4 regions of the Massilia sp. R2A-15 genome follow, and region 2 is predicted to be linked to each of the others. Evidence: predicted binding sites of a transcription regulator. Region 2 holds the regulator's gene; each other region holds the start of a gene.

Evidence for each region. Region 2 encodes FNR, which switches genes on or off when oxygen is low (the NO sensors DNR and NnrR bind a similar motif). Its sites were predicted from a motif close to TTGATNNNNATCAA; they were not measured.
Region 1: a site for FNR is predicted at 3,585-3,598, ahead of oxc (oxalyl-CoA decarboxylase). Genes of this name have one in related genera too.
Region 3: a site for FNR is predicted at 3,236-3,249, ahead of Q4S45_RS06240 (MBL fold metallo-hydrolase RNA specificity domain-containing protein). Genes of this name have one in related genera too.
Region 4: a site for FNR is predicted at 4,913-4,926, ahead of Q4S45_RS13595 (universal stress protein). Genes of this name have one in related genera too.

The regions. Positions count from the first base shown of each region.
Region 1 is NZ_CP131935.1:2,811,213-2,818,768, forward strand. Features, by position in the region: gene Q4S45_RS13000 (PAS domain-containing protein) at 1-348, opposite strand, end outside; gene frc (formyl-CoA transferase) at 449-1,702, opposite strand; gene oxc (oxalyl-CoA decarboxylase) at 1,740-3,455, opposite strand; gene Q4S45_RS13015 (Crp/Fnr family transcriptional regulator) at 3,648-4,256, shown strand; gene Q4S45_RS13020 (hypothetical protein) at 4,444-4,608, shown strand; gene Q4S45_RS13025 (hypothetical protein) at 4,825-4,974, shown strand; gene Q4S45_RS13030 (2-dehydropantoate 2-reductase) at 5,078-6,085, opposite strand; gene Q4S45_RS13035 (fumarylacetoacetate hydrolase family protein) at 6,104-6,871, opposite strand; gene oxlT (oxalate/formate MFS antiporter) at 6,949-7,556, opposite strand, start outside.
Region 2 is NZ_CP131935.1:1,552,163-1,559,718, forward strand. Features, by position in the region: gene ccoP (cytochrome-c oxidase, cbb3-type subunit III) at 1-179, shown strand, start outside; gene ccoG (cytochrome c oxidase accessory protein CcoG) at 176-1,558, shown strand; gene Q4S45_RS07040 (FixH family protein) at 1,576-2,112, shown strand; gene Q4S45_RS07045 (hypothetical protein) at 2,109-2,342, shown strand; gene fnr (fumarate/nitrate reduction transcriptional regulator Fnr) at 2,474-3,241, opposite strand; gene Q4S45_RS07055 (DEAD/DEAH box helicase) at 3,291-4,541, opposite strand; gene Q4S45_RS07060 (hypothetical protein) at 4,623-4,757, opposite strand; gene Q4S45_RS07065 (collagen binding domain-containing protein) at 4,836-7,478, opposite strand.
Region 3 is NZ_CP131935.1:1,355,419-1,362,974, reverse strand. Features, by position in the region: gene Q4S45_RS06250 (dihydrofolate reductase family protein) at 1-175, opposite strand, end outside; gene Q4S45_RS06245 (thymidine phosphorylase family protein) at 285-1,820, opposite strand; gene Q4S45_RS06240 (MBL fold metallo-hydrolase RNA specificity domain-containing protein) at 1,817-3,178, opposite strand; tRNA gene Q4S45_RS06235 (tRNA-Ser) at 3,415-3,507, opposite strand; gene Q4S45_RS06230 (aspartate kinase) at 3,607-4,854, opposite strand; gene tilS (tRNA lysidine(34) synthetase TilS) at 4,975-6,321, opposite strand; gene Q4S45_RS06220 (acetyl-CoA carboxylase carboxyltransferase subunit alpha) at 6,561-7,538, opposite strand.
Region 4 is NZ_CP131935.1:2,937,316-2,944,871, forward strand. Features, by position in the region: gene leuD (3-isopropylmalate dehydratase small subunit) at 1-62, opposite strand, end outside; gene Q4S45_RS13575 (entericidin A/B family lipoprotein) at 117-239, opposite strand; gene leuC (3-isopropylmalate dehydratase large subunit) at 271-1,674, opposite strand; gene Q4S45_RS13585 (chemotaxis protein CheA) at 1,930-3,798, opposite strand; gene Q4S45_RS13590 (protein phosphatase CheZ) at 3,798-4,622, opposite strand; gene Q4S45_RS13595 (universal stress protein) at 5,000-5,464, shown strand; gene Q4S45_RS13600 (response regulator transcription factor) at 5,588-6,232, shown strand; gene Q4S45_RS13605 (Crp/Fnr family transcriptional regulator) at 6,688-7,491, shown strand; gene Q4S45_RS13610 (PhzF family phenazine biosynthesis protein) at 7,546-7,556, opposite strand, start outside.

The DNA of each region.
Region 1 (7,556 bases), 1.3 Mb from region 2:
GATGGCGACGATCGCCGACACCTTGCCGTCGGGCGTGTACAGCATCGCTACCGTGAACGCGATCGACAGCGGCTTGCCTTCCTTGTGCAGCGCCGGCACGCGCAGCACGTCGCTGCCGTAGCGCGTCTCGCCGGTGGCCATCGTCTTGTGATAGCCGTCCCAGTGCCGTTGGCGCTGGCGCTCGGGAATGATGATGTCGAGCGATTTGCCGATCGCGTCCGCTTCGGTGAAGCCGAAGATGCGCGTGGCCGCCGCATTCCAGACGGTGATCGCACCGCCGGCGTCGCACACGATGACGCCGTCGCCGAGGGCGCCGACGAACTGGTTGAAATCGATACTGGTGCTCATGCAAGCTCCTTTTCTGCTGAAGGAATAAAAAACGGCGCGCCGCAGCATGATGCCACAGTGCGCCGCCTGCAATCAACGGCGGCTGGCGCCGCCCTGATCCTTACACTACCTTCTGCTCGTGCAGGGCAGCGATCTGTGCCTGGGTGTAGCCGAGGCCTTCCAGCACTTCATCGGTGTGCTCGCCCAGCAGCGGCGAACCGGTGATCTCGACCTTGGTGTCCGAGAATTTGATCGGGCTGCCGACGGTGAAGTACGAACCGCGTTCCTTGTGCTGCACTTCGGCGATCGTGCCGCTGGCGCGCAGCGACGGATCGTTCAGCAGTTCCTTCATCGTCATGACAGGCGCGCATGGGATGTCGAACTTGCGCAGGATGTCGACCGCTTCGTACTTGGTCTTGTCCTTGAGCCACTCTTCGATCGTCGCGAAGATGTCGAAGATCTTGTCCTGGCGTGCCGCCGCGGTCATGTAGGCCGGATCGTTGGCCCACTCAGGCTTGCCGATGGCGCGCGTGATCGGCTCCCAGGCGTGGCCCTGGATGGTGAAGTAGATGTACGCGTTCGGATCGGTTTCCCAGCCCTTGCACTTCAGAACCCAGCCTGGCTGGCCGCCGCCGCCGGCATTGCCGCCGCGTGGCACGAAGTCGTCGAACTTGCCGTGCGGGTACTGTGGATACTCTTCCAGGTAGCCGACGCGGTCCAGGCGCTGCTGGTCGCGCAGCTTCACGCGGCACAGGTTCAGCACGGAGTCCTGCATCGACACGGCCACCTTCTGGCCCTGGCCGGTCTTGTCGCGGCCGCGCAGTGCGGTCAGGATGCCGATGGCCAGGTGCATGCCGGTGTTCGAGTCGCCCAGCGCGGCAGCCGAGATGGTTGGAGGACCGTCGTCGAAGCCCGTGGTCGATGCGGCGCCGCCTGCGCACTGCGCCACGTTCTCGTACACTTTCAGGTCTTCGTAGTGGTGGCCATCCGAGAAGCCCTTGACCGATGCGACGATCATGCCAGGATTCAGTTCATGGATGTGTTCCCAGGTGAAGCCCATGCGGTCCAGTGCGCCAGGACCGAAGTTCTCGACCAGCACGTCCGATTCCTTGATCAGCTTGGTCAGGATTTCCTTGCCGGCCGGGGTCTTGGTGTCGAGGGTCAGCGACTTCTTGTTGCTGTTGAGCATAGTGAAGTACAGGGCATCGACGCCAGGGATGTCGCGCAGCTGCGAACGGGTCACGTCGCCCGCGCCTGGGCGCTCGACCTTGACCACGTCGGCGCCGAACCATGCCAGCATCTGGGTGCAAGCCGGTCCTGCCTGGACGTGGGTGAAGTCGATGATCTTGATGCCTTCCAACGGTTTGTTGCTCATGCTGTTCTCCTTAAGTATTCGTGGGTGCCGCTTTTAATTATTTCTTGCCGCTTTGCGGATTCAGGTTGGTCAGGCGGCCCGACTCGGTGCCTGCGTTCGGGTCGATCACCGCGTTGATCAGGGTCGGCTTGCCCGAAGCGAGCGCTTCCTTCAGCGCCTTGTCCAGCTCTTCCGGGGTCTCGACGTTGTAGCCGATGCCGCCGAACGCTTCGATCATCTTGTCGTAACGCGCGCCCTTGACGAAGGAAGTGACCGGCACGTCTTTCGGGTCGTTCGGGTTCAGGTTAGGATCGGTGCCCTTGTACACGCCGTTGTTGTTGAACACGACCGTGATGACCGGCAGGTCGTAGCGGCAGATGGTTTCCAGTTCCATGCCCGAGAAGCCGAATGCGCTGTCGCCTTCGATCGCGATCACCGGCTTCTTGGAGATGACGGCCGCGCCAATCGCAAAGCCCATGCCGATGCCCATGATGCCCCAGGTGCCCGAGTCGAAACGCTTGCGTGGCTGGTACATGTCGACGATCGAACGTGCGTAGTCCAGCGTGTTGGCGCCTTCGTTGACGATGTTGATCTCCGGATTGGCCTTGACGACGTCGCGGATCACGCGCAGCGCGCTGTGGAAGTTCATCGGCGATGGATTCTGCTCCAGCGTCGCGGCCATCTTGGTCAGGTTCTTGTCCTTGCGCTCGGCGATCGCGCCGGTCCACTCGGCCGACGGCTTCTGGTAGCCGCCGGCGTCGATGCCCTTGACCAGTGCCTGCACGCAGGAGCCGATGTCGCCGATCAGCGGTGCGGCGATCGCCACGTTGCTGTCGATCTCGGTCGGCGAGATGTCGATCTGGATGAATTTCTTCGGAATCGCGCCCCAGGTCTTGCCCTTGCCGTGCGACAGCAGCCAGTTCAGGCGCGCGCCGATCAGCAGGACCACGTCGGCTTCGGCCAGCACGAACGAGCGGGCCGCCGATGCGGACTGCGCGTGGGTGTCAGGCAGCAGGCCCTTGGCCATCGACATCGGCAGGTAAGGAATGCCCGATTTCTCGACCAGCGCGCGGATGTCGGCGTCGGCCTGAGCGTAGGCTGCGCCCTTGCCCAGCAGGATCAGCGGCTTCTTGGCGCCTTTCAGCACGTCCAGTGCGCGCTGGACCGAGTCGGGCGCAGGCAGCTGGGCAGGAGCGGCATCGACCACCTTGACCAGCGAACGCTTGCCGTGGGCGGCGTCGAGGGTCTGGGCCAGCAGCTGGGCCGGCAGGTCGAGGTAGACGCCACCTGGACGGCCCGAGACGGCCGAGCGGATGGCGCGGGCGATGCCGATGCCGATGTCTTCGGCCTTGTTGATGCGGTAGGCGGCCTTGCAGTATGGCTTGGCGGCGTTCAGCTGGTCCATCTCTTCGTAGTCGCCCTGCTGCAGGTCGACGATTTCACGCTCGGACGAGCCCGAGATCAAAATCATCGGGAAGCAGTTAGTGGTAGCATTGGCAAGTGCGGTCAGGCCGTTCAGGAAGCCTGGAGCCGACACGGTCATGCAGATGCCTGGTTTCTTGGTCATGTAGCCGGCAATCGCGGCAGCGTTGCCTGCGTGTTGCTCGTGGCGGAAACCGATGAATTTCATGCCCTGGGCTTGGGCCAGGCGGCACAGGTCGGTGATCGGAATGCCGACCAGGCCGAAGATCGTGTCGATGTCGTTGTGCTTGAGGGCATCGATGACCAGATGGAAACCGTCGGTCATTTCTTGTGCTTGCGTGGTGTCTGTCATGATGAGATGTCTCCTCCAGTAATTCGATAAGGTGCTGCGGTTTGACTGTCAGTACAAGCTTCGATCTGAGTCGATGTGCAGCCCGTCTTTTAGTGCGCCCACTATAGCGAGTCGCTCTGATATCTCTCATTGACCGAGGTCAATTTTCGCCGCATGATGTCGGCTCTTGTGAAATTAGGTAGTGAATCTCTCATGACGTTAGTCGCAAACCATCCCGAGCGAAACATTATTCGCGTCCAGCTGAAGCAGAATGTCGTGCTGAAAGAATTGCGCGACAGCGAGATGGAGGCGCTCGAGCCTTACCTGACGGTGGAGAACCACCAGAAAGGCGACCTGCTGCTCAACCAGGGCGTGCATGACATGGAGCAGTATTTCGTGCTCGACGGCATTCTCAAGCGCGTAGTGACCAACCAGGAAGCGAAGGAGATGATCCTGCGCTTTCCTGCCGAACGCGACATCGAAACCAGTTATGCGGCGTGGCGCCTGCACACGCCGACGCCGTACAGCATCGTCTGCGTGACCAAGGCGCGCGTGGCGCGCATGCCGCTGCAGCAGTGGGTCAACTTCCTCGAGAGCCACAGCACGGTCAAGGCCGCGTTTGAATACGAGGTGATGAACCTGATGAGCTCGATCATGGCGCACACCATCACGCTGCACCTGCTCGACGCGCCTGGCCGCGTGCACCGCTTCATGCGCAAGTATCCGGAACTGTTCGAGCGGCTGCCGAAGAAGGAACTGGCGTCCTACCTGAACCTGTCGCCGGAAACGCTGTCGCGCCTGAAGAATCAAGGAAAAATCTGAGAATGGCGGGGACTGGTGCTGAAAAAGTGCCCCCCAAACAAAAAAAAGAGAACGCGCGAAAAGCCCGGTTTGTCATAGGCAATATTCGCAACGCGTATACCTCATATCAGAACTTGAAATTGGATTGCTTCGAAGGTCTTCCGTAGAATTTCACCTATCGAATTCCACCAACTTTCAGGAGATGCACATGTCCACCATCACCACCACCGCACCAGCCGGCTCGACCTACCCAGCACCGACCTTCTCGTTCGCTTCGCTGATCGGCGCCCTGTTCATGGTCAACCTGCGTGAAGAACTCGACGCCGAAACCGGCGGCGACAAGTCGGACGCAGCTTACGCCTACGGCCTGTAATTCCCGCTGAAACAGCGATGCCGCGGAATCAGCGCGGCGCAATGAAAAACCCACCGCATGCGGTGGGTTTTGTTTTTTGCAGCGACCGAAAACGCATTCCGGTCTTGCTGGCATCTCGTCGAGTGATATCCCATATCAGAACTCGAAATTGGATCGATTCGACAGTCTTCCGTAGACTCATCTCTATCGAATTCAACAAACCTTCAGGAGCTTGACATGACGACCATCACCGCTACCGCACCTACCGGCTCGACCTTCTCGTTCGCTGCGCTGATTGGCGCCTTCTTCATGCTCAACCTGCGCGAACAGCTCGACGCCGAAACCGGCGGCGACAAGTCGGACGCAGCTTACGCTTACGGCCTGTAACTCTCGCCGGCAGCAAATGAAAAACCCACCGCATGCGGTGGGTTTTGTTTTTCCCGATTGCTGAAGATGGGGTCAGGTCCGCAGGACCAGACCCCGACAGTACTTACGCCGGCACGAGCTTCACGCCGCCGTGCTCCTCGCTCATGGTGCGCTCGAGCAGCTTGACCAGCGCGTAGGCCGAGTCGATGTGCGGCGTCGGCGTGCCGGTCAGCTTGCCCAGCTCCACCACCGACCCCACCAGCGCGTCGATCTCCGGCCCGCGCCCCGCCTCCACATCCTGCAGCATCGACGTCTTGTGCTTGCCGACCTTCTCGGCGCCTTCGATGCGGCGGTCCAGCGTGACGCGGAACGATATTCCCAGCTTGGCGGCAACCGCCTGCGCTTCGAGCATCATTTCCGCGGCCAGCTCCCGCGCCAGCGGATACTGGCAGATATCGACCAGCGTCGAATGCGACAGCGCGCTGATCGGATTGAAGCAGACGTTGCCCCACAGCTTGAGCCAGATTTCGGCCCGGATGTTGTCCAGGACCGGCGCCTTCAGGCCGGCATGCTGGAACACTTCGGAAATCGCCTGCGCCCTCGGGCTGATCGACCCGTCCAGCTCGCCCAGCGGGAAGCGCTCCCCCTCGACATGCTGGATCACGCCCGGCGCAATCAGTTCCGCCGCCGGATACACCACGCAGCCGAGAATGCGCGCTGGCGCGATCTTGCTCGCCAGGTTGCCGCTCGCGTCCACGCTGTGCACCGTATGTCCTTCGAACGGCCCGCCGTGGCGGTGGAAATACCAGAACGGGATGCCGTTCTGCATGGTCACCACCACCGTGTCCGGGCCCATCAGTTTCGACACCTCGTCGGCGACGGCGTCGACCTGGTGTGCTTTCAGCGCCAGGATCACCAGCTCTTGCACACCCGCCTGCGCGTAGTTGTCGGTGGCCTTGACGTGTGGCGCCACCTTTTCCGTTCCGTCGTTCTCGATCAGCTTGATTCCCCTGGCGCGAATTGCCTCCAGGTTGGCGCCCCTGACGATGAACGTCACATCCTCGCCGGCCAGTGCCAGCTTAGCGCCGACATAACCACCGATTGCCCCAGCTCCGATCACTGCTATCTTCATGACGTGCTCCCACCTAGTTTACTCGAACCGGTTTTTGAGCTTGCCTATGCCATCGATCTCGACTTCGATCGTACTTCCTGGTCGCATGGAGCCCACGCCGACCGACGTCCCGCACAACAGGACGTCGCCCGGATTTAAAGTCATGTCTTTCGAAATCTTGCTCACCAGCTGGGCCACGGAGAACACCATGTCATTCACCGGGTAGTCCTGCCGCACTTCGTTGTTGTGGATGGTGCGCACCACCAGCATCGCCGGGTCAAGTCCCGTCGCGATCACCGGCCCGAGCGGGCAGAAGGTGTCGAAGCCCTTGGCCCGGCACCACTGCGCGAACGTCGGATCGCGGTTGATGATGTCGGCCACCGTCACGTCGTTCGCGCAGGTGAAGCCGAACACGTACTGCGGCGCTTCTTCCTCGCTGACGTCGAAACAGGTCTTGCCGATCACGATCGCCAGCTCGCCTTCGAACACCACCTTGCCGTCGCACAGCGGCTTGCGGATCGTGCCGCCTGGCGCGAGCAATGAGTTCGGGGTCTTGATCAGGTAGAGCGGCTCGGGAGGAGGCTCCAGTCCCAGCTTCTTGCCCAGCGCATGGAAGTTGTTCCACATCGCCAGGATCTTGCCCGGCACCACAGGCGCGAGCATCTGTACTTCGTTGACGTGCATCGATTTGCCGGTCGGCTCGGGAGCGTTGAACATGTCGCCCTCGTACACCCGGATCTTCTCGCCTTCGAGCGTGCCGAAGCACACCGCGTCCATGTGATGGAAGCGAATCCAGCGTTTGATCATCATTTTGCTTACCTCGTAATGCGCCGGATTGGTCGTCGGGAGGGCGCCGGCCGGGGATGGCCGGCGCCTCGTCTTGCTTAGTTGGCCATGCGTGCTGCGGTAGCGATTTCAACGGCGCCCTGCTCGGCAGGGGTAACCGCCTCTGCCATGAACTTGGCGCGCATCGGCTTCAGGACGAACCAGGCCAGGATCGCGGCCAGGGCGTTCATGCCGCAACCGATGAAGAACACCGATTCCCAGCTGCCAGTGGCGGCCATGATGACCGACGAGATCGGCACGAAGATCGATGCGGTGCCTTTCGCGGTGTAGAGCAGGCCAGCGTTGCCGGCGGCGTACTTGGTGCCGAAGGTGTCGGCCGACGTCGCAGGGAACAGCGAGTAGATCTCACCCCAGGCGAAGAACACGATGCCGGTCAGGATCACGAACATGATCGGGTCACGGCCGTAGTAGTACAGGGCCAGGATGCCGACCGCTTCCAGCGCGAAAGCGATGAACATGGTCTTTTCGCGGCCGATCTGGTCCGACACCCAGCCGAAGAATGGACGGGTCAGGCCGTTGAGCACACGGTCGATCGCCAGGGCGAAGGTCAGTGCCGGCAGGACCATGCCCATGACGTTGAACTTGACGCCGTCGATCGCGAAGTCCTTGGCGATCGGACCCATTTGCGCGGTAGCCATCAGGCCGC
Region 2 (7,556 bases):
TCACCGACAAGGTCTGGCTGTACGGCGGCAGCGCCGACACCATCATGGAGACCATCCGCAAGGGCCGCACCAACACCATGCCGGCGTTCGAGGCGTTCCTGGGCGAGCCGAAGGTGCATGTGCTGGCCGCCTACGTCTGGAGCCTGTCGAACGAGAACGGCGGGGAAGCGGCAAAATGAGTGATGCAGCACCCCGCGAGACCGTCATCAAGATGTACGCCGCGCGCGAGGAAATCTATCCGCGCGAGACGAAGGGACGCTACGCCTCGCTGCGCTGGGCTTGCGTCTGGCTGACCCAGATCGTGTTCTACGGCTTGCCCTGGCTGCGCTGGAACGACCGCCAGGCGATCCTGTTCGACCTGGGCGCGCGCAAGTTCTACATCTTCGGGGTGGTGCTGTGGCCGCAGGACTTCATCTACCTGGCCGCGCTGCTGATCGTGTGCGCGTTCGCGCTGTTCCTGGTCACCGCAGTGGCGGGGCGCGTCTGGTGCGGCTTCGCCTGCCCGCAGACCGTGTACACCGAAATCTTCATGTGGATCGAGCGCCGCATCGAGGGCGCCCGCAGCGCGCGCATCCGGCTCGACCGCCAGCCATGGAATGCCGACAAAATCGCGCGCAAGGGCACCAAGCACGCCGCATGGTTCGCGGTGGCGCTGTGGACCGGGTTCAGCTTCGCCGGCTACTTCACGCCGATGTCGACCCTGATGTCCGAAGTATCGGCGCTGCGCCTCGGTCCGTGGGAGACGTTCTGGATCCTGTTCTACGCGCTGGCCACCTACGGCAACGCCGGCTGGCTGCGCGAACAGGTCTGCAAGTACATGTGCCCCTACGCGCGCTTCCAGAGTTCGATGTTCGACAAGGACACGCTGATCGTCACCTACGACGCCAAGCGCGGCGAACCGCGCGGCGCGTTGGGCAAGGCGCAAGGCGACTGCATCGACTGCGGCATGTGCGTGCAGGTTTGCCCGACGGGCATCGACATCCGCAAGGGCTTGCAGTATGAATGCATCAGCTGCGCCGCCTGCGTGGACGCCTGCAATTCGGTGATGGACAAGGTCGAGCGCCCGCGCGGGCTGATCCGGTATTCGACCGAGCAGGCGCTGGCCAGGGGCTGGTCTTCGGCCCAGGTGCGGGCCCGGTTGCTGCGTCCACGCGTGCTGATTTACACCACGCTGCTGGCGCTGATCGGCGGCGCGCTCGGCGCCGCGCTGGCGTTGCGTACGCCGCTCAAGCTCGACGTGATGCGCGACCGCGGCGCGATGGGCCGCGAAGTCGAGGACGGGGTGATCGAAAACGTCTACCGGCTGCAGGTGATGAACACCGCGGAGACGGCCCACACCTTCCGCATCTCGGTGTCCGGCCTGCCGTCGATCCGGCTTGCCACCACCGACATGACGAAGCTCGACGGCGCCAGCGCGCGCGCCGTCGCGGTGCGCGTGCAGGCGCCGCGAGAAGGCGCCAAAACAGGATCGAACCGGATAGAATTCGGCCTGACGGCCGTGGACGATCCGGGCCTGGCAGTGACGGAGAAGGCCGTTTTCATCGTGCCCAAACAATGAAGAAGAAGGAGACACCCATGCACAGCGCTTCACTTCCGCTCGCCGGCGCCGGCGCGGCGCCCTGGTACACCCACCGCTGGCCGTGGCTGCTGATGTTCGGCCCCGCCTTCGTGCTGGTGGGCGGCGCCTTCGCCGGCTACCTGGCGACCACCCGGCCCGACGCGATGGTGGTCGACGACTACTACAAGCAGGGCAAGGCGATCAACCAGGACCTGCGGCGCGACCGCGCGGCGACCGCGCTGCAGCTTGCGTTCGAGGCGCGCTACGATCCGGCCAGCGCGACGCTGTCGGGCAGCATCCGCAGCGCCGGCGCGCCGCTGGCGGCGCCGATCTACATCTATTTGGCGCATCCGACCCAGCCGGCCAAGGACCTGCGGCTGCTGGCGACGCCCGACGCCGCAGGGCATTTTTCGCTGGCCCTGCCGATGCTCGAGCGGGCGCACTGGCAGGTGGTGGTGGAGGGTTCGCGGCGGGAGTGGCGGCTGGCGCGCAGCTGGAGCTGGCCGCGCCGGCAGGGCGTGGAGATCCTGGCCGACGCGCCGGAGGCCCGATGAAGCGGGTCGCGATGATCGTGCTGTGGCCGTCGTTCCTGGCGGCGGCGCTGGCCGAGGGCTGCTTCTTTGCGCTGTTCGATCCAGCCGAACTGGTTCGCCTGGAGGAGACGGGACTGGCGCCGATGGCGATCTACGGCATCGGCTTTTTCCTGTTCTGGACCCTGTGCGCGCTGGCGAGCATGCTGACGTGCTACCTGGCCTTTACGCCCGAAGGCGATCCGCCGTTTTAACCCATGGCGGGTCAGGTCCTGCGGACCTGACCCCATTTTGATTTCGCCACAGATTATCGAAAATACCGGTGCAATCGCGCTGTCGTCGAGATTCTCAACTTGGGGTCAGGTCCGCGGGACCAGACCCCGGCTTACGACATGGGGTGGCACTGCTCGGTGCCGGCGGCCATTGCCTTGAGCAGCGCCGGTTCGAGCAGGGTGACTTCGCGCTTGTCGACCCGGACCAGGCCCTGCTTCTTGAAGCGCGACAGCAGGCGGCTGATGCTTTCGATGGTCAGGCCGAGGTAGTTGCCGATGTCCTCGCGCGACATGCGCAGCTGGAAGCTGGTGGCCGAGTAGCCGCGCGCGGCGTAGCGCGCCGACAGATTGATCAGGAATACCGCGAAGCGCTGTTCGGCGCGCATATTGCCAAGCAGGAGCATGACGTTCTGCTCGCGGGTGATTTCCTGGCTCATGATGCGGTGGAAGTGGCGTAGCAGCGTCGGCACATGGGCGAACAGGTCTTCCAGGTCGGCAAACGGAATCTCGCACACCTCGCTGTCTTCCAGCGCCACCGCGTCGCAGTGGTGGCGGTCGCCGCTGATGGCGTCCATGCCCAGCAACTCGCCGGCCATCTGGAAGCCGGTGATCTGCTGCTCGCCGGCCGCGTTGATCTGGTAGGTCTTGAAATGGCCGAAGCGGATCGCGTACAGGTTGCGAAACGGCTGGCCCATCTGGTACAGGCGCTCGTCGCGCGCGACCCTGCGGCGCTTGCCGATCACGTCGTCGAGGCGCGTGATGTCCACCGCGTCCAGGCCCATCGGCAGGCAAAGCTGATGCATGCTGCACGCCGAGCAGCTGGCCTTGAGCGCGTGCATGTTGAAGTGCACGGGGGCGAGGTGGGGGAGAGGGTGTTCCATAATCCCCATTATAAGCCCCGGGGCGGGGCCCTGCCAAATTGTTGAGCAATCAACGGCGGGCGAAGCGCACGTCGATTTCGGTGACCCTGGCGTCGCCCTTGGGCTTCTTCGGCTTTTTCGGCTTTTTCACCACTTCTCCGCGGGTATTGGTGACGGGCACCCGGTGGTCCGGTTCGAATCCCGGCTCGTCGACGCGCTGCAAGGTTTGCTTGGTCAGTACCTCGATGGCGGCCAGCTGCACCACTTCGTCGGCGCACACCAGCGACACCGCTTCGCCCGAGGCGCCGGCGCGCCCGGTGCGGCCGGTGCGGTGCACGTAGTCCTCGGCGACGATCGGCAGGTCGAAGTTGACCACCAGCGGCAGGTCGTCGATGTCCAGCCCGCGGGCGGCGACGTCGGTGGCGACCAGGATGCGCGCTTCGCCGGCCTTGAAGCGCTCGAGCGCGCGCAGGCGCGCCGGCTGCGGCTTGTCGCCGTGGATCGAGTCGGCCGCCACGCCGTGCGCCTGCAGGGTGTCGACCAGCTGGTCCACGCCCTTGCGGGTCTTGACGAACACCAGCACCTGGCCCCAGCGCTTCTTCTTCAGCAGGTGCATGAACAGCTCGGGCTTGCGCTTCTTGTCCACCGGGACGATCCACTGGGCGATCGCTTTCACGGTCGTGTTGCGCGGGCTGACTTCGATACTGAGCGGGTCGCGCAGCAGCTTGCCGGCCATCGCGCGGATCTCGTCGGAGAAGGTGGCGGAAAAGAGCAGGGTCTGGCGGCGCGCGGGCAGGGCGGCGAACACGGCATCGAGTTCGCGCGCAAAACCCAGGTCGAGCATGCGGTCCGCTTCGTCGAGCACCAGCGTCCGCACCTGGTCGAATTTCACCGCGTTCTGGCGGTGCAGGTCGAGCAGGCGCCCGGGCGTGGCGACCAGCAGGTCGAGTCCTTTGCGCAGCTTCATCATCTGCGGGTTGATGCTCACGCCGCCGTATGCGACGTGGGTGCGCAGCGGCAGGCTGGCGCCGTACGCAAGGAAGCTCTGATGGACCTGTTCGGCCAGTTCGCGGGTCGGCACCAGCACCAGCGCGCGCACCGAGTTGGACGCGACTTTCGTGCCTTCCATTGTCAGCTTCTGCAGGATCGGCAGCGCGAAGGCGGCGGTCTTGCCGGTGCCGGTCTGGGCGGCGGCCATGACGTCGCGGCCGGCCAGCACGGCCGGAACGGCCTGCGCCTGCACCGGCGTCGGCGTTTCGTAGCCGAGTTCGGCGAGGGTACGGACGAGCGGGTCGATCAGGCCGAGGGAGACAAACGACATGGGTAGCACCTGGTAATGGACGAAAACGGCAACAGTTTACCCTGTCGCGCACCGACAAGTGCGGGAAGCGGCAATCCGCGCCTACGCGGACGCGGCGGACGCGGCGACGGCCGGCTGCGCGACAGTCGGCTTGAGCGGATCGTGCTTGTCCTTGCAGGCCGCCAGCAGCAGGCAGGCGAGGGCGAGCGCGGTCCAGCGTGCGGGGCGGCGATCCATGGGCGGGTTCCTCCGGGTTGATGTCAAGGCCTTCGTGCTGACTCGATCATACCCGCGCCGGGCGGCCGGCGGCGCGCCTTACTTCGGGTTGGCCTCGACGTACAGTTCGCGGCCGTTGACGAAGTTTCCGTCCGGGGAAATGGTGATCAGGTGCATGCCCATGTCGCTCAGGTCGAGCCGCTTGAGCTGCTCTTTCGACAGGCGCAGGATGTAATTGCCCGGCAACACGCTGGACATGACGAAGTAGCCGTCCGAGGCGCTCCTGGCGGTGCCGACGACCTTGTGACTGGCGTCGACCAATTCGAGCTCGAGGGAGCCGACGGCGCGCCGTTCGCCACCCACCAGCATATAGGTGGTGCCGTCGATCTCGCCGGTGACGCTGACGGCGAAGTCGAGCTGGCTGACCTTGCCCGGCCGCGGCACGACGCGAAAACCCTTCTGCTGCGCGGCAAGCTGCGGGTCTTCCAGCGTCGTCACGTCGAAGCCGATGTCGACGTTTTGCTTGACCGGCAGGCGGTTCAGGTAGGCGATGCCGTCGGGGCCCGTGCGCGCCAGGGTGCCGCCGCCGTTGACGGTGAAGCCGGCGCCCTCGAGCGGCTGCTCGCCCGGATCCATCACGCCGTTCTGGTTCTTGTCGAGGAACACGCGCACCGAGGCGGCGCCGGTCGGCGCCATCGGCTGGGCCTCGGTGATCCAGCGCCCGCGGCGCGGATCGAGGCCCATCGCGACGAACAGCTGGACGCCCACGCCGTACTCGCCGCGGCTCGAATAATAGCCGTTCACGCCCAGGCCGAAACTGCCCAGGCTCTTGTTCATGCCCGCCGTGATGCGGTATTCCGGCTGCTGGAAGCCGCGCTGCACGCCGACGTTGAGCAGGTAGCCGTCGTCGAGATATTTGTCGGCGGAGATTGCCAGGGTCGAGGTGGACAGGTGCGGCTCGATGTTGTACTGCAGCTGGCCGCTGACGCCGATGCCGGCCACGCGGCGGCTCGCCTGCAGCAAGCCGTCGGCCGTCTTGACGCCGCTGTGCGACTGCCAGCGCAGGGCGTTGGTCACCGAGGTGCCGAACTTGTAGGCCGAGACGCGCCCGGACAGCTCGATGTTCTGGGCGTCCGACGCCAGCCGGTCGCGCTGCACCTGGAGCGACACCGGCAGGCGCGCGCCGGCGCCGGCCGGTAGCGAGCCGTCGAGCTGCAGCTCGTCGCGCGAGCGGATCGGGTCGCGTGAAGGCAGGTACAGTTCGCTGGAGAAGTCCTTGAGTTCGGCGTGGCTGGCGCCGACCGACAGGCCGAAGAGCTGGGTCTTGAGCGCGACCTGGGCCAGCTGGCCGCCGCCGTCCGAGGTGGCCAGGTCGGCGCTGACGATGTAGGAATTGAGATAGCCGTGCAGGCCCAGGTTGGCGAAGCGCTTGTCCTTGCCGTCCTGCGCCAGGCGCACCAGGCCGCCGTTGGCGCTGAGCTGGCGCGTCAGGCCCCAGTCGAACTGCGCCACCGAGCGCGCGTGGCCGGACTCGTCGCGCTGGCGCGTCATGCTGTAGTAGGCCTGGCCGGGCGCGATCATCGACTGCTCGAGCAGGAAGCTCTGGCGCTCGACGCGCAGCTGGCCGAGCGGACCGTGGAACACCAGCCGGAATTCGTTGGCGCCGTACACCAGCGGCAGGTCGGCGAAACTGTACTTGCCGTCCGGGCGCGACTGCTGGAACGCCACCAGGCCATCGTTGAAGTACAGCTCGACGTCCCAGCCCGGCGGCAGGTCGCCCTGCAGGCTGTGGCGGTCGAAGCGGTTGGGCTGGTTCAGCGGCCGGTTGGAGAGGGTGGCGCCATCGCCGGTGGCGCTGCTGACGGCGATGTTGGCCACGCCGGGAGCCGGCACGCTGCCGATCATCGCGGTGCGCGCGCGCAGGGGGCCGAGCAGGCGCGCGTCCGGGTCGTTGCGCCCGAGCGACCAGCGCAGGTCGGTGGCGCCCTCGCGCAGGTTGCGGTTGGCGTACAGCTCCGCTTCCAGGCCGGCCAGGTCGCCGGTCAGGTAGGCGGTGTAGGTGGCGCTGGTCTGGCTGGCGGCGCCGCCGTGACGCACGTCCGCGCCCAGGGTCTGGTCGATGAACGGCGTGTCGAACTTGCGGTAAGGGGTTGCCACGCGCGGGAAGTCCGGATCGACGTACTCGCCGCGCGCGGCGCCACGCTTGCCGCGTTCCTTGCGTTCGAGGCCGGCCTGCAGCGGCAGCTTTTCGCGCGGCTTCACGCGCAGGGTCAGGCTCGACATCTCCACATCGAGATCGACCGGCAGCCAGCGTGACAGCACGCGGCTGGCGACGTAGATGTCGTCGGCCTGCAGCTTGACCTTGGCGCGGTCGAGCACTTCGCGCTGGTTGTTCACGTTCACTTCGCGCTGGATCACGTCCAGGCTGAAGCCGCGCTGCTCGTCGAGGATGTAGCCGCTGGCGCGGCCCTCGGCCGGCTGGGTGCGGATGGCGATCGTGAGCAGCTTGGACAGTTCGCCCAGCGGCAGGAAGACGTCGTCGCCGAACTGGTAGGCCGTCAGCGAGTCGGACAGCGAGTGCTCGTCCAGCCGCACTTCGAGCAGCACCAGGTTCGGCGCGTCCTTCGGTTGCGGCCCGAAACCCTGCGCGAACGCGCCCGCCGCCAGCAGCAGGGCCAGCAGGGTCACGAACAGTTTTCGGATAAATGCCAATTGGGTGATCACGGAATGATTATTCGTCATTCCGCGTTCGCGCCATCGGGGGAGAATGAGGCTATTTCACCCGCACTTCAGGAATGCGGCGCGCCCGGGCGGACGCGC
Region 3 (7,556 bases), 200 kb from region 2:
GACCGTCCGTTCCTTTGGATTCGTCGCCCATCATGCGCTGGAATGTGCGGGTGCCGCGGAACCACTGATGCAGCCCGCCGCCCCCCTCTCCCATTGGATTTTGCAGGCTCTGATTCGGGCCCGCGCCGAAGCCATCGAGCGACACGGCGAAGCAATTCACTTTGAGTTCGGACATCAATTCTCCTTCACACCGGGAATGAAAATAAAAGCAAAACAAGAGGGTCATCCATTCGCCAGCCGGTGTCAATGAGAAATTAATCCTGGCGGCGTGTTGCCCAGCCAGATCACATTTCCTGTATTGACACCAGGTTGTCCTGGGCGCGCGCGTAGGCCAGCGCGTAGGCGAGTTCGCCAGACGACTCGGCATGCAGCGTGAACAATGCCTGCCCGGCGCCAACCACGCTGCCGAGCGGCGCGTGAAAGGCGATGCCGGCCGCTGCCGCTTTCGGCGCGCCGGCCAGCTTGGCCGCCAGCGCCAGTCTGCGGTTGTCGATGGCCACCACGGTACCGCTGTGCAGCGCCTCGACGACATGCGTGAAGCGCGCACGCGGCGGCGTCCGCATTCCGCCCTGGGCATCGCAGATGCCTTGGAATTTCGTCCACGCCGCCCCGTTCTCGAGCACTTCCCGCGCCATCGCCATCCCCTCGCCCGCCGGCGCAGCCCCGCCCATTTCCAGCACCCCGGCGGCCAGCGTCAATGCGCGCTGGCGCAGGTCATCAGGGGCGCCGGCTTCGTTCTTCAAAATCCGCAGCACGTCCCAGGCCTCGAGTGCGGGACCAATGCCGCAGCCAACCGGTTGCGAGCCGTCGGTCAGCACGACCTGCACCGCAATGCCGAGCGCGTCGCCGACCAGCCGCATGCGCTCCCCGATCGCGCGCGCCGCCTCCGCCGAACGCACCTTCGCGCTTCGGCCAAACGGAATATCGATCAGGACATGGGTCGATCCGGCCGCAATTTTCTTCGACAGGACCGACGCGACCAGCAAGCCATCGCTGTCGAGGCTGAGCGGGCGCTCGACGCGGATCAGAAGGTCGTCGGCCGGGCTGAGCGAAATGGCCCCTCCCCACGCGATGCAGCCGCCCTCGCGCCCGACCACGCGCCGCATGGTGGCCAGGTCCAGATTGACGGGGGCCAGCGTTTCCATGGTGTCCGCGGTGCCGGCCGGCGACGTGATGGCGCGCGAGGACGTCTTCGGAATCGTCAATCCGCACGCGGCCGCGATGGGCACGACCAGCAAGGTGGTCCGGTTTCCCGGCAAGCCGCCGACACAGTGCTTGTCGACGACCACGCGCGAATCCCAGCGCAGGTGGGCGCCGCTCTGCACCATCGCGCTGGTCATGGCGATGGTTTCGGCCGGGTCCATGCGGTTGCCCGAGCAGGCCGTGATCAGCGCCGCCAGTTCGATGTCGGCATAGCGGCCGGCCACGATGTCATGCACGATCGCGCCGGCCGCATCGGTGCCTAGCGGGCGGCCGTAGATTTTTGCGCGCACCGCGGAAAACGATTTCAATGGTTCGGGATGGGCCAGCTGCACAAGTTCGCCGTCGATGCCGCCGAGGGCCCGCCAGGCGGCCTCCGACAGGCCGATTTCGTCATCGGCGAGCAGCGAAAAATGCACCACGTTGACGGTGGCGACGATATGGGTCGCGCCGCGCCTGACCTCGACACGCGACTTCGCCTCGAAGCCCTCGGACTTGATGATCTGGCAGTTGCTCCGCAAGTACACCACCAGCTCCTGGTAAGTATCGATGCCCAGGCGGCGCAGGCGCAGGCTGTCGGCGGCGACGGCGCGCGACGCCCCGGCGTCTCCGGTGCTCATGGCAGTTCGACCTGTTCCAGGTACTCGGGAACCTCGCAATTCCAGTGCAGCTCTTCCTCGATGCGCTTGCGCAGGGCGTCCGCCGCCGCCGGCTCGCCGTGCACGATGAAGGTGCGCTTGGGCGGAGCTTCGGCATGTCCGAGCCAGGTGAGGATTTCGTCGGCGTCGGCATGCGCCGAGAGATTGTCGATTTGCGCCACCTGCGCGCGCACGGGCACGTAGGCGCCGTGGATCTTGATCGCGTCCACGCCGGCGACCATGGCCGCGCCGCGCGTGCCGCCCGCCTGGAATCCCGCGAACAGGATGGTGTTGCGCGGATCCGATGCGAATGCCTTCAGATGGTGCAGCACCCGCCCGCCGGTGGCCATGCCGCTGGCGGAAATGATCACCATCGGCCCGCGCCGCTCGTTCAGCGCAATCGATTCTTCGACGCTGTTGACGATCGTTGCAGCGTGGTGCATCTGCTCGCACTGGGCGCGCGACAGCCGGTGCTCCTTCAAGTGCCGCTCGTAGAGTGCGGTCGCATCGACCGCCATCGGGCTGTTCAGGTAGACCGGCAGCACGGCCGGGATCTCGCCCTTGCGTTTGAGCTCGGCGATGTAGTGCAGCAATGACTGCGCGCGGCCCACGGCGAAGGACGGAATGATGGTCACCCCGGCCCGCCTGGCGGTTTCGCGAATTACCTTTGCGAGCAGGATGGCCGGATCGGTCGGATCGTGGTGTTTGTCGCCGTAGGTGGACTCGACCACCAGGTAGTCTGACGGCGCCATCGGTGCGGGGGCGACCATGATCGGATCGTGCAGCCGCCCAAGGTCGCCGGAAAATGTGATGGTGCGGGGGCCGTCGCCGATCGTCACGATGGCCGCGCCCAGGATGTGGCCGGCGAGTGCCATCGTTCCGCTCAGATCGCCGGCAATCTTGAAGCGCTTGCCAAACTCGACTGGCGCGAACAGCTTCAGCGCGCGCAGAGCGTCGGCTTCGGAGTAGAGCGGCAAGGCCGGGGCATGCTTCGAGAAGCCGTGTCGGTTAGCGTAGTTGGCCTCCTCTTCGAGCAGGTGGCCGCTGTCCGGCAGCAGGATCTTGCATAGGTCGAAGGTCGCCACGCTGCTGAGGATCTTGCCGCGGAAGCCGTTTTTCACCAACAGAGGCAAGTAGCCGCTGTGATCCAGATGGGCATGGGTGAGCACCACCGCATCGATCTCGGACGGCGCGATGGGCAGGGGCGCCCAGTTGCGCAGGCGCAGCTGTTTATAGCCTTGGAACAAGCCGCAATCGATGAGAATCCGCGCCTTCCCTGAAGTGAGCAGGTATTTCGACCCGGTCACCGTGCCGGTCGCGCCGAGGAATTGGAGTTGCATGGATTTCCCCTTGGGCCATGGTTTCACTCACTATGCTGTGATAGCGCAAAAAAACCTTTGCTGCATATCAAATGCGAGCGGCTTGGCGCCATGGCTGTTGGGCAGACGGCGGCGGTGTTGTGCTAATACATTGGGATGTCGTCAGCGCCTGAGCGTGAGGGTCGGTTACGCAGCGCCGAATGACGCGAATAAAAGGCGAAAAAAAAGCTCCCAGGAGGGAGCTTTTTTCTTGAATCTGGCGGAGACGGTGGGATTCGAACCCACGATACAGGTATAAGCCGTATGCATCCTTAGCAGGGATGTGCCTTCGGCCACTCGGCCACGTCTCCTTTCCCATCCAGCAAAACCTTCGCTAGATCAGAAGTCCGCAATGGTACCGGTTGAGAGCGGGTTTGGTCAATGGAACCCGCCCATTTTTTTCGAAAAAGTTACTCTTTTTCCAGATCGAAGGCCTTGTGCAGCGCGCGCACCGCCAACTCCATGTATTTTTCGTCGATCAGCACCGAAATTTTGATCTCGGAGGTCGAGATCATCAGGATGTTGATGCCCTCTTCCGACAGCGTGCGGAACATCTGCGAGGCCACGCCCACGTGGCTGCGCATCCCCACGCCCACCACCGATACTTTCGACACCTTTGCGTCGCCCGTGACGCTGGCCGCGCCGATGTCGGTCTTGACGCCTTCCAGCACGCCCATCGCCCGCTGATAGTCGCCGCGCGAGACGGTGAAGGTGAAGTCGGTCTTGCCGTCCACCGACTGGTTCTGGATGATCATGTCGACTTCGATGTTGGCATCGGCGACCGGCCCCAGGATGTGGTACGCCACGCCCGGCTTGTCGGACACGCCCAGGATCGTGATCTTGGCTTCATCGCGGTTGAAGGCGATGCCGGAAATGACGGCTTGTTCCATATTTGTATCTTCCTCAAACGAAATCAGGGTGCCCGAATTGGCTTCTTCTTCGAGCGGCATCAGGGGATCGGTCAGCGACGACAGCACGCGCGTCGGCACGCGGTAATTGCCCGCGAACTCGACCGAGCGGCTTTGCAGCACTTTCGATCCCAGCGAGGCCATTTCCAGCATCTCTTCGAACGTCACCGTCTTGAGCCTGCGCGCCTCCGACACCACACGCGGATCGGTCGTGTACACGCCGTCAACGTCGGTGTAAATGAGGCATTCGTCGGCCTTCATCGCGGCGGCGATCGCCACCGCCGAAGTGTCCGAACCGCCGCGGCCCAGGGTCGAGATATTGCCTTCTTCGTCCACGCCCTGGAAGCCGGTGATGATGACGATCTTGCCGGAGTCGAGGTCGGCACGCACCTTGGCGTCGTCGATCGACTGGATGCGCGCCTTGGTGAACGAGGAGTCGGTCTTGATCGCGACCTGCCAGCCGGCGTAGGAAACGGCGTCCTTGCCGATCGCCAGCAGCGCCATCGCCAGCAGGCCCACCGACACTTGTTCGCCGGTCGAGCAGATCATGTCCAGCTCGCGGGGATCCGGCTGCCCCATGATTTCCCTGGCCAGCCCGATCAGGCGATTGGTCTCGCCGGACATCGCCGACGGCACCACGACAATCTTGTGGCCGGCATCGTGCCACTTGGCGACCCGCGCGGCGACGTTCTTGATGCGTTCCGTCGATCCCATCGACGTACCGCCGTATTTGTGGACAATTAAAGCCATTTGGGTGCTGTTTCCGCTCTAGGATGAATAAAAAAGAGGGCTTTACTCTACATGCTGCTATGCAAAAGAACAAGCCAAAACCTATACCTTATGGGTATATGGTAATGCGCTTTTCGAATGTTAGCTGGAGAGGTCGCTTTTCCAGCGCAAAGCGATGCCGGGACCGCTCCCGAGATGGTGGCAATCCATGCCGATGCCGGCGGCGAACAGCAGGTCCTTGCCGGCGCTGACGATCGGCAGGCGCGTGCGCTCCCACGCAGGGACGTCGCAGGCCTGGTAGTGATACTTCAGGCTGCGCGTGGGACGGTTGGCGGCCAGCTTGAGCTTTTCGCCGCCCTTGCGGAAGTCGATCTGCAGCGCTTGCGCGCGCAGCCAGGCGGAGTCGATGCCCTGCTCCGCCGCGTCGAAATACAGCGTGCCGCCGTAATCTGGAAACGCGATTTCGCTTTCACCTTGCCATTTGAACGCCTGGGCATGGCGGACGATGACGCCTTCGTCGTCCGGGTCGCGCATGCCGGCCAAGTCTTCGAGCTTTGGGGTGATGTGCAGGCGGTCACGATGGCGGCGGATGTGGCAGTCGGGGTGCGTGACGAGCAGTTGAGCATCCGGCCGCGCTTCCACCAACTGGGTCACCATCTCGGCCAGCCAGGCGGTCGACGGCATGCGCAGCGCGCGCGTGGCGAACCAGTGGCGCAGCAAGTTCTGGACGCGGTCGATGCTCATGGCGCGCAGCTTGGCGACGTCGATGGTGTCATCGATGAGGCAGCCGGCCAAGTCCTGCGCCGCCAGTTCGGTCAGCATGCGCTGCGCCGACTGGGCGTGCGCGGCGCTACGCGCGAAGCGTTCCTGGAAGCCGGGGAACGCCTGCGCCAGCGCAGGCATCACCTGCAGTCGCAGGGCGTTGCGGGCGTAGCGCGGGTCGGTGTTCGATTCGTCGTCGATATAGGCGATGTCGTACGCTTTCACGTACGCCTCGAGCGCCTCGCGCGACACCGGCAGCAACGGCCGCGCCATCACCAAATCGGGATTGCCGAGCAGTTCGGGCGCGCTGTTGGCCGCGTCCATGCCGGACAGGCCGGCCGTTCCGGAACCGCGCAGCAATTGCAGCAGCACGGTTTCGGCCTGGTCGTCGAGGTGGTGCGCGGTCAGCATGAGGCGCACGCCGTGCTGCGCGCACATGGCGCCGAGCGCGGCGTAGCGCAGCTTGCGTGCCGCGGCTTCCACGCCGGTCTTGCCTTTGGTGAGCGTGACGTGGCGTTCGTCGAAGGTTACGCCGAGCGCGGCGCAGCTGTCGCGGCAATGCGCCAGCCAGGCGTCAGCGTTGGGGCTCAGGCCGTGGTGGACGTGGAAGGCGAACAGCGCCAGGCCATGCTCGCGCGCGTAGGCGTGCGCGAGGTGCAGCAGCGCCGAAGAGTCCAGGCCGCCACTGAGGGCGATAGCTATTGCATGTCGTTCCTGCGCAGGCAGGAACCCATGCTGACTATGTTCAGACTCAGCATGGGTTCCTGCCTGCGCAGGAACGACGAGCTGGGGGGCCGCGGACTCGGCATGGGTTCCTGCCTGCGCAGGAACGACGAGCTGGGGGTCCGCGGACTTAGCATGGGTTCCTGCCTTCGCAGGAACGACGTCATGGGGGGAAGTTTGCCCGCGCAGGGCGTCGAGCGCCCGCGCGAACGTGTCCGGGAGACACCCGGCTTGCTGCCGGCTCACTCTTCTGCCGGCATGGTTTCTTTGAATTTACCGTAGCTCATCAGCTTCTGATGACGCGCTTCCAGCAAGTCCTTAGTCTTCATGCCCTGGAACTGGCGCAGCGAATCGGCCAGCGCGCGCTTGAGCATGACGCCCATCTGCTTCGGATCGCGGTGGGCGCCGCCCAGCGGTTCGTTGATGATCTTGTCGATCAGGCCCATCGCCTTCAGGCGGTGCGCGGTCAAGCCAAGTGCGTCGGCGGCGTCGGACGCGCGCTCGGCGGACTTCCACAGGATCGAGGCGCAGCCTTCCGGCGAAATCACCGAGTAGGTCGAATATTGCAGCATCAGCACCGCGTCGCCGACCGCGATCGCCAGCGCGCCGCCGGAGCCGCCTTCGCCGATGATGGTGGCGATCAGCGGCACTTTCAGTTCGGCCATCACGTACAGGTTGTGGCCGATCGCTTCGGACTGGCCGCGCTCTTCGGCGTCGATGCCAGGGAACGCCCCCGGGGTGTCAACGAAGGTGAAGATCGGCAAGCCGAATTTCTCGGCCAGCTTCATCAGGCGCATCGCCTTGCGGTAGCCTTCCGGCTTCGGCATGCCGAAGTTGCGCATCGCGCGCTCTTTGGTGTCGCGACCCTTCTGGTGGCCAATGACCATGCACGACTGGCCGTTGAAGCGGGCCAGGCCGCCGACGATCGACAGGTCGTCCGCGTACGAACGGTCGCCATGCAGTTCATGGAAATCGGTGAAGATTTCGTTGACGTAGTCCATCGTGTACGGACGCTGCGGGTGGCGCGCGATCTGCGACACTTGCCATGGCGTCAGCTTGGCGTAGATGTCCTTGGTCAGCTGCTGGCTCTTCTTGGCCAGGCGGTCGATCTCTTCGGAGATGTCGACGGCCGAATCGTCTTGCACGAAGCGCAGTTCTTCAATCTTGGAATCGAGCTCGGCAATCGGCTGCTCAAAATTGAGGAAAGTTGTTTTAATCATTGGTCCTCCGAAATTATT
Region 4 (7,556 bases), 1.4 Mb from region 2:
GTGTCGACGTTGGCTCGGTCCAGGGGAGCCACCAGGCCTTCATATAGCGTGAATTTTTCCATGACAGCTCTAAAAATGGGGTCAGGTCCGCAGGACCAGACCCCTTGACGAAGCGGTTATTTGCGGCCGGCGCCTTCGACGACCTGGCCGACCTTTTGCACATCCTTGCCCATGCCGGCGATGGTGTTGCAGCCGGTGAGGATCAGGGTGATGGCTGCCAGTGCGAATACGTTTTTCATAGTTGTTGGACTCTTTTTTGTAGTTTTGGTTTCAGCGCAGTGCGCGTACATCGACGAAATGGCCGGTGATGCCGGCCGCCGCCGCCATTGCGGGCGACACCAGGTGGGTGCGCCCGCCCTGCCCCTGGCGACCTTCGAAGTTGCGGTTCGAGGTCGAGGCGCAGCGCTCGCCCGGCTCGAGCCGGTCGGCGTTCATTGCAAGGCACATCGAGCAGCCTGGCTCGCGCCATTCGAAGCCGGCGTCCTTGAAGATCTTGTCGAGGCCTTCGCGCTCGGCCTGGTCTTTCACCAGCCCCGAACCCGGCACCACCAGCGCCAGGCGCACGTTCGAGGCGCGCTGCTTGCCGCGCACGACCGCCGCGGCGGCGCGCAAATCCTCGATGCGCGAGTTGGTGCAGGAGCCGATGAAGACCTTGTCGATGCGGATGTCTTCGATCGGTGTGTTGGGCTTGAGGTCCATGTAGACCAGCGCCTTTTCCATCGCATCGCGCTTGACCGCGTCGTGCTCCTTGTCGGGGTCCGGCACGCGGCCGTCGATCGCGGTGACCATCTCGGGCGAGGTGCCCCAGGTGACCTGCGGCTTGATTTCCGCGGCGTCGAGCGTGACGACCATGTCGAACTTCGCGCCGGGGTCGGAGTGCAGGGTGCGCCAGTAGGCGACCGCGCGCTCCCAGTGCGGGCCGGCCGGGGAAAACGGGCGGCCCTTGACGTAGTCGATGGTGGTGTCGTCCACGCCGATCATGCCGGCGCGCGCGCCCGCTTCGATCGCCATGTTACAGACCGTCATGCGGCCCTCCATCGACAGCGAGCGGATCGTCGAGCCGCCGAATTCGATGGCGTAGCCGGTGCCGCCGGCGGTGCCGATCTTGCCGATCACGGCCAGCACGAGATCCTTGGCGGTGACGCCGTGCGGCAGCGCGCCGTCCACCTGCACCAGCATCGATTTCGATTTTTTTGCCAGCAGGGTCTGGGTCGCCAGCACGTGCTCCACTTCGGAGGTGCCGATACCGTGCGCGAGGCAGCCGAAGGCGCCGTGGGTCGAGGTGTGCGAGTCGCCGCAGACGACCGTCATGCCGGGCAAGGTGGCGCCCTGCTCCGGTCCGATCACGTGCACGATGCCCTGGCGCTTGTCGTTCATGTTGAAGTACGTGAGGCCATAGCTCTTCGCGTTGGCGTCGAGCGTTTCGACCTGCAGGCGCGAGGTGGGATCGGCGATGCCGTCGCGGCGGTCGGTGGTGGGCACGTTGTGGTCGGCCACGGCCAGGTTGGCGGAGGTGCGCCACAGCGGGCGGTGCGCCGCGCGCAGCCCGTCGAACGCTTGCGGGCTGGTCACTTCGTGCACCAGGTGGCGGTCGATGTAGAGGACCGTCGTGCCGTCGTCGTCGGCACGCACCACATGCGATTCCCAGAGTTTGTCGTAGAGCGTTCTATTCATGTCTTTAAGGTGAAACCCAAGATGAAACGACTGCGTGGATCAGGTAGCTCAATTGATTATGCCATATTTGTGCACTGCGTCAGTAGCGGTGGTCATTTTGAACATTGTTTGCATGATCTGCAATTTATGCAAATTTTCCGTGCAATGAAAACTTAAATTGCAAATAAAAAATGCCCGCTGGGTGCCAGCGGGCATTTTCGTGTGTTTCGCCGGTGCGCGGATCTTTCGCCCGCGCAGCGGATTTGTGCGTCTAATTTACGCGGCGAGCTTCACCGTCCCCCGGCAGCCGTCCATCAGGAACGACAGGCCCACCACCAGTACCAGTTCGCCTTCGGCCGAACGCGCGGTGCCGGTGATGCCTTCGACCGAAATGGCGGTCATCGGCTTGATCACCAGGTCGGCGGTGCCGTCCACCGCGGCGACCGCGAGGATGTACGGCTGCGGCGCGGCGACGACGATGCCGACCTTCTCCGAGCACGCCTCGTAGCCGAGCGCGCCGGCCAGCGAGCGCACCGGCAGCGGACGGCCCTGGTCCTTCAGCACCGGGGCGCCGCCGACGTTCATGAAGGTGTCGGGCAGTTCGACCACGCGCTGGACCACCGCCATCGGCAGGGCCAGCGCGGCGCCGGAAGTCGACACCAGCATGGTCGGCACGATCGACAGTTCGATCGGCAGGCGGATCGCGAACTTGGTGCCGTGGCCGAGCGAGGATTCGATATGGATCGCACCGCGGTTCTTTTCCACCGCGGTCTTCACCACGTCCATGCCGACGCCGCGGCCCGACACAGAGGTGGCCTGCTCCTTGGTCGAGAAGCCCGGCAGGAACACCAGCTGGTAGGCTTCTTCGTCGCTCGGGGCGCCGTTCTCGTTGATCAGGCCTTTTTCGAAGGCCTTCTTGCGCAGCGCGGCCGGGTCCATGCCCTTGCCGTCGTCCTGCAGCACGATCATGACGCTGTTCGCTTCCTGCCATGCCTTGAGCGAGATGTAGGCCTTGGCCGGCTTGCCGGTGGCGACGCGCTGCTCGGGCGACTCGACGCCGTGATCGAGCGCATTGCGCAGCATGTGCACCAGCGGGTCGTACAGGCTGTCGACGACGACGCGGTCCACTTCGGTCTCGGCGCCTTCGATGGTCAGCTCGACGTCCTTGCCGAGGTCTTTCGCCAGCTCGCGCACCAGGCGCGGGAATTTCTGGAACAGGCGGCCGACCGGCTGCATGCGGGTCGCCAGGGTGGCGCGCTGCAGTTCGGCGGAGTAGCGCGAGGCGCGTTCCAGCGTTTCGGTCAGGGTCGCCATCAGGCTGGCGGCGGGACCGTCGAATTTGAATTGCGACAGGCGCTCGAGCAGCACTGCCGCCTGGTTCGCGGCCTGCACCGATTCGCCGGCCACTTCGAGCAGCGCGTCGAGCTTGACGGCGTCGACGCGAATCGAGTCTTCCTTGGCCGGCGCTGAGGCGGCGCGGAACTCCTGCACTTTTTCTTCGCGGCGCTCGGTGCCGTCCCAGGCCTGCTTGGCCGCGGCGGCGGCGGCCGACAGCGGCGCCGCTTCCACCGCGGCGGCGCGCGCGGCGGCGACCGCCTCATCGCGCTTGCTGACCGCCGGGGTGTAAGTCCCTGCCGGCACCACCGCCATGTACATCGCCTCCCAGTCCAGGCCATCCGGGCCCGGAGCGGTGACGACAGCGGCGGCGACTGGGGCCGGCGCCGCGACTGGCGCAGGCGCAGCCTTGGCCGGCACGTTTTCCTTGCCTTCGATGGCGTCGACCAGGATGCGTTCGAGCGAGTCCGGCATCGACGCCAGCTGCTCGGGCGCGGCGCCGTTATTCAGGTCGGTGAGCTGGTCGGCGACAAAGCCCGACGCCTGCAGCGCGGCCTCGATGGCCAGCGGGGTGACCGGCGCGGCGCCGTTGCGCAGCGCGTCGAACAGGTTTTCGGTGAGGTGGCAGGCGGCCACCATCGCCGTCAGGTTCATGAAGCCGGCGCCGCCTTTGATCGTGTGAAAGGAGCGGAACACCGCGTTGAGCGTTTCCTTGTTGTCGGGATCGCGCTCGAGCCGCAGCAGGTGCTCTTCCACGTTGACCGCCAGATCCATCGCCTCGACGACGAAATCCTTGAGCATATCGTCCATCAGAACCCCAGATCGGCAAGAAGGTCGTCGACATTATCCTGGTCCAGCGCCATCGACGGCACGGACGGGCCGGACATCAGCGCCGGCTTGGCGGCGGCGAGCTTTTCGCGCACCGCCGGCGGCGCGTTGTCGCGCAGCAGCTGGGCGAGGTCGTGCTCGACGGTCTTGGTGATCGCGACCACTTTCTTGATCAGCTGGCCGGTGATGTCCTGGAAGTCCTGGGCCATCATGATGTCGAGCAGGCGGGCCTTTTCGGCGTCGGTCGCGGCGGTCACGGCCTGGGCGAACTGGCGCGAGTCGCCGGCCAGCGCCTTGAACTGGTCGATCGACAGCTTGCCGTCGAACAGCTCGGCCCAGCGCGTTTCCATTTCCTTGGCCTGCTTCGCCAGCACGTCCTGCGCCGGCATGCCGTCGTCGAGGGTGTTGAGCACCTTGTTGGCGGCCTGCTCGGTCAGGGTGGCGACGTATTCCAGGCGGTCCTGGGCGTCGACGATCTGCGACGACGCTTCGGTCAGGGCCTTGTCGTAGCCCAGCTCGCGCAGCGAGTCGTGCAGCAGGCGCACGATGCCGCCGAGGCGCTCGAACATCGGATTGTTGGCGCCGGCGGCGTCGGCCGGCGCGGCATCGGCCTCGCCAGCGACAGGCGCGGCGGCGGCGGGCTCGGGCGGACGCGCGGCGGCGACCTGATCGAACAGTGCCTCCAGGTCGTCTTCCGCGGCCGCTGCCGGGACTGGCGCGGCGGCAGCCGGCGCTACCGGCGCGGCGTCGCGCTGCGCGGACACCTCGTCGAATAGTGCGTCGAAATCATCAGCGGCGTTGGTCATACCTGCTTCTCCATAATTTGCTAATTTGCAATGATCTATTGCGGTGTCGGGGTGGGGCTGTGCGGGGTCCGGGCAAAGCGGAAGCGGAGCTCGATCCGCGTTGCCACGAGTTTAGCAGCGTAGTTGCCGTTGGTAAATCTCCCGGCGCAAGGCTTGATTGATTTCAATGGGGGAACTTATCGCGATGCCAACCAAATCGCGTGATAGCAACACTTTTGAGCGAAGAAGTGTTGTATTTCGTCGCGCCGGCGGTACGCACGGGGCCGGCAGGAAGCGCCGAGAGTTCACTGTTGAGCAAGATCAATCGTGTGCGTTCTTACAATAGGCCAAACCCCAACTACAATACAAAATGACATCTCTTGTCGGAGGAGCACAGCATGTACCGGAAAATTCTGATCACGACTGATGGTTCGGCGGTATCGAAGCACACCGCCTGCGCCGGGGTCAAATTCGCCCAGCAGATGGGCGCCGAGGTGCTGGTGCTGTTCGTGGCGCCCGAGTACCAGTATCCGGTGTACGTGGAAATCATCCCGCCCTCCTACCCGATCGAGGAAGAATACGTCGAGACCATGGAGCGCACCGGCGCCGAGCACACCGCGCCGATCGAGGCCGAAGCGGCCAAGTGCGGCCTGGTGCACAACGCGATGACCGCGTTCGCCGACTCGGCGGCGCTGAAGATCGTCGAGGTGGCCGAGGAACGCGGCTGCGACCTGATCTTCATGGGCTCGCACGGACGCAGCGGCTGGGGTCAACTGTTGCTCGGAAGCGTCACCAACAAGGTGCTGTCGCATACCCAGAAGCCGGTGCTGGTGCACCGTCTTATCAAGGAACCGGGCGCGTAGTGCACGATCGCCGTTTCGTCAACCTATCATTTACGGTATTGCGCCCGGACGCAGGATGGACGTACGCTTGGATGTACGCCAGGCCCGAAGCTGCGGCAACCCTCTTATCTATATGGCGACCTTATGATCCGTATTGTCATTGCTGACGACCACACGATCATGCGCGAAGGACTCAAGCGCATCCTCGACGGCGCCGCCGACATCGATATCGTCGGCGAGGCCATCAATGGTTTCGAAGTGCTCGCGCACGTGCGCCAGGGCGGCTTCGACCTGCTGCTGCTCGACCTGTCGATGCCGGGGCGCAGCGGCGTCGACCTGATCCGCCAGATCAAGAGCGAATCGCCGAAGCTGGCAATGCTGATCCTGACCATGCACGAGGAAGAGCAGTATGCGGTGCGGGCGATCCGCGCCGGCGCCCAGGGCTACCTGACCAAGGAAAGCGCGGGCACCCAGCTGGTCGGCGCGATCCGCAAGGTGGCGTCGGGCCGGCCCTACATCAGCACCGAAGTGGCCGAACAACTGGCGTTGAATATCATGACGCCGAACGAGCAATTGCTGCACAAGCAACTGTCGGACCGGGAATTCGAAGTGTTTTCGCTGCTGGTGGGCGGCAAGTCGATCACCGAAATTGCCAACAGCCTGCACCTGTCGGTGAAAACCGTAAGTACCCACAAGACGCGTATCATGCAGAAGATGGGAATGACGTCGCTGTCCGAAATGGTGCAGTACGCAGTCGCGCACCGCCTCTTGTCGCCTTTCAAAACCTGAAACGGCCAAAAGATTTAGACCATGGCCTGGAGATTTCGTGCCATTCGTGTCGCGTAGTTGGTACCTAGCAGTTTCCTATTACCCCGATTGGCAATTCCGCCCATCCAGCTGTTTTCACTCTGGCGATTCGTTGCCGACGTAAGAGTTCTCCTACACTCTCGCGCCCCTTCCTACCGTCAGATTCAGTGTTCGCTGATATCCATGCCGAACTCGTGTTGGCATACTGAATTCAGCGATCCGACTTGCTCGCGGTAATTTTCATTTACGTGAGTTTGGCCCAGCGCACTGTTCCATCACTGTTGAAGCACCGGTCCCGGCGGTTACTCGATCGATGTTCCCACTTGTGATCGCCTGCAGCCTGAAACTAAAAGTTCCTTCACATGGAGATGAGAATAATGTCCACGCAAACGTCAGAACCACGTTCCACTTCCTCGCCGAACATGCACTCGTCTCCGATGGAAGCTGGCCGCCAGCGACAAGGACGGCTGTGGTCAAACCTGAAAGAAGTCTGCGACTTGCTTCACATCACCGCCGCGGTGTCGGTCAACACCGAAGAATTGCTGTTCCAGCACGTCCAGTTCAAGACCGGCCAGCGCGTGCACACCATCGGCCAGGCCTTCGACACCTTGTACATCGTCAACTCCGGCTTCCTCAAGACGGTGCTGATCGACGAATTCGGCAACGAGCAGGTGCTCTCCTTCCCGATGAAGGGCGACATGCTGGGCGTGGACGGCATCCACACCCGCCACTACGCCTCGGAAGCGGTGGCGCTGTCGGACTGCGACCTGATCCTGCTGCCGTTCAAGAAGCTGACCGCGCTCGGGCGCGTGCACCAGGAACTGGAAAACGTGATGTACGGCGTGATGAGCCGGGAACTGGTGCGCGAGCAGGCCATGATCGGCATGCTCGGCGCCCTGTCGGCCGAAGCGCGGGTGGCGCGCTTCCTGGTGTCGCTGGCCGACCGCTTCGCCGCGATGGGCTACTCGAGCAAACTGTTCAACCTGCGCATGACGCGCCACGAGATCGGCAGCTACCTGGGCCTGACGCTCGAAACGGTCAGCCGCACGCTGTCGGCGTTCAACGAAATCGGCCTGATCACGGTGGACCAGCGCACCATCGGCATCAAGGACGCCGAGGCGCTCAAGACGCTGCGCCGGCTGCCGCCTTCGCGTTCGCGCACCAAGCAGGCCACCGCCGCCAAGCAGAAGGTCGAAGCCGACACGCCGGGCGACGACCAGGTCCTCGCCACGACGGCCTGACCGTCCCCCGAACCCCTTTTCACCCGCCGCATGGCGGGTTTTTTGTTTCTGCCGTCAGACCCGAA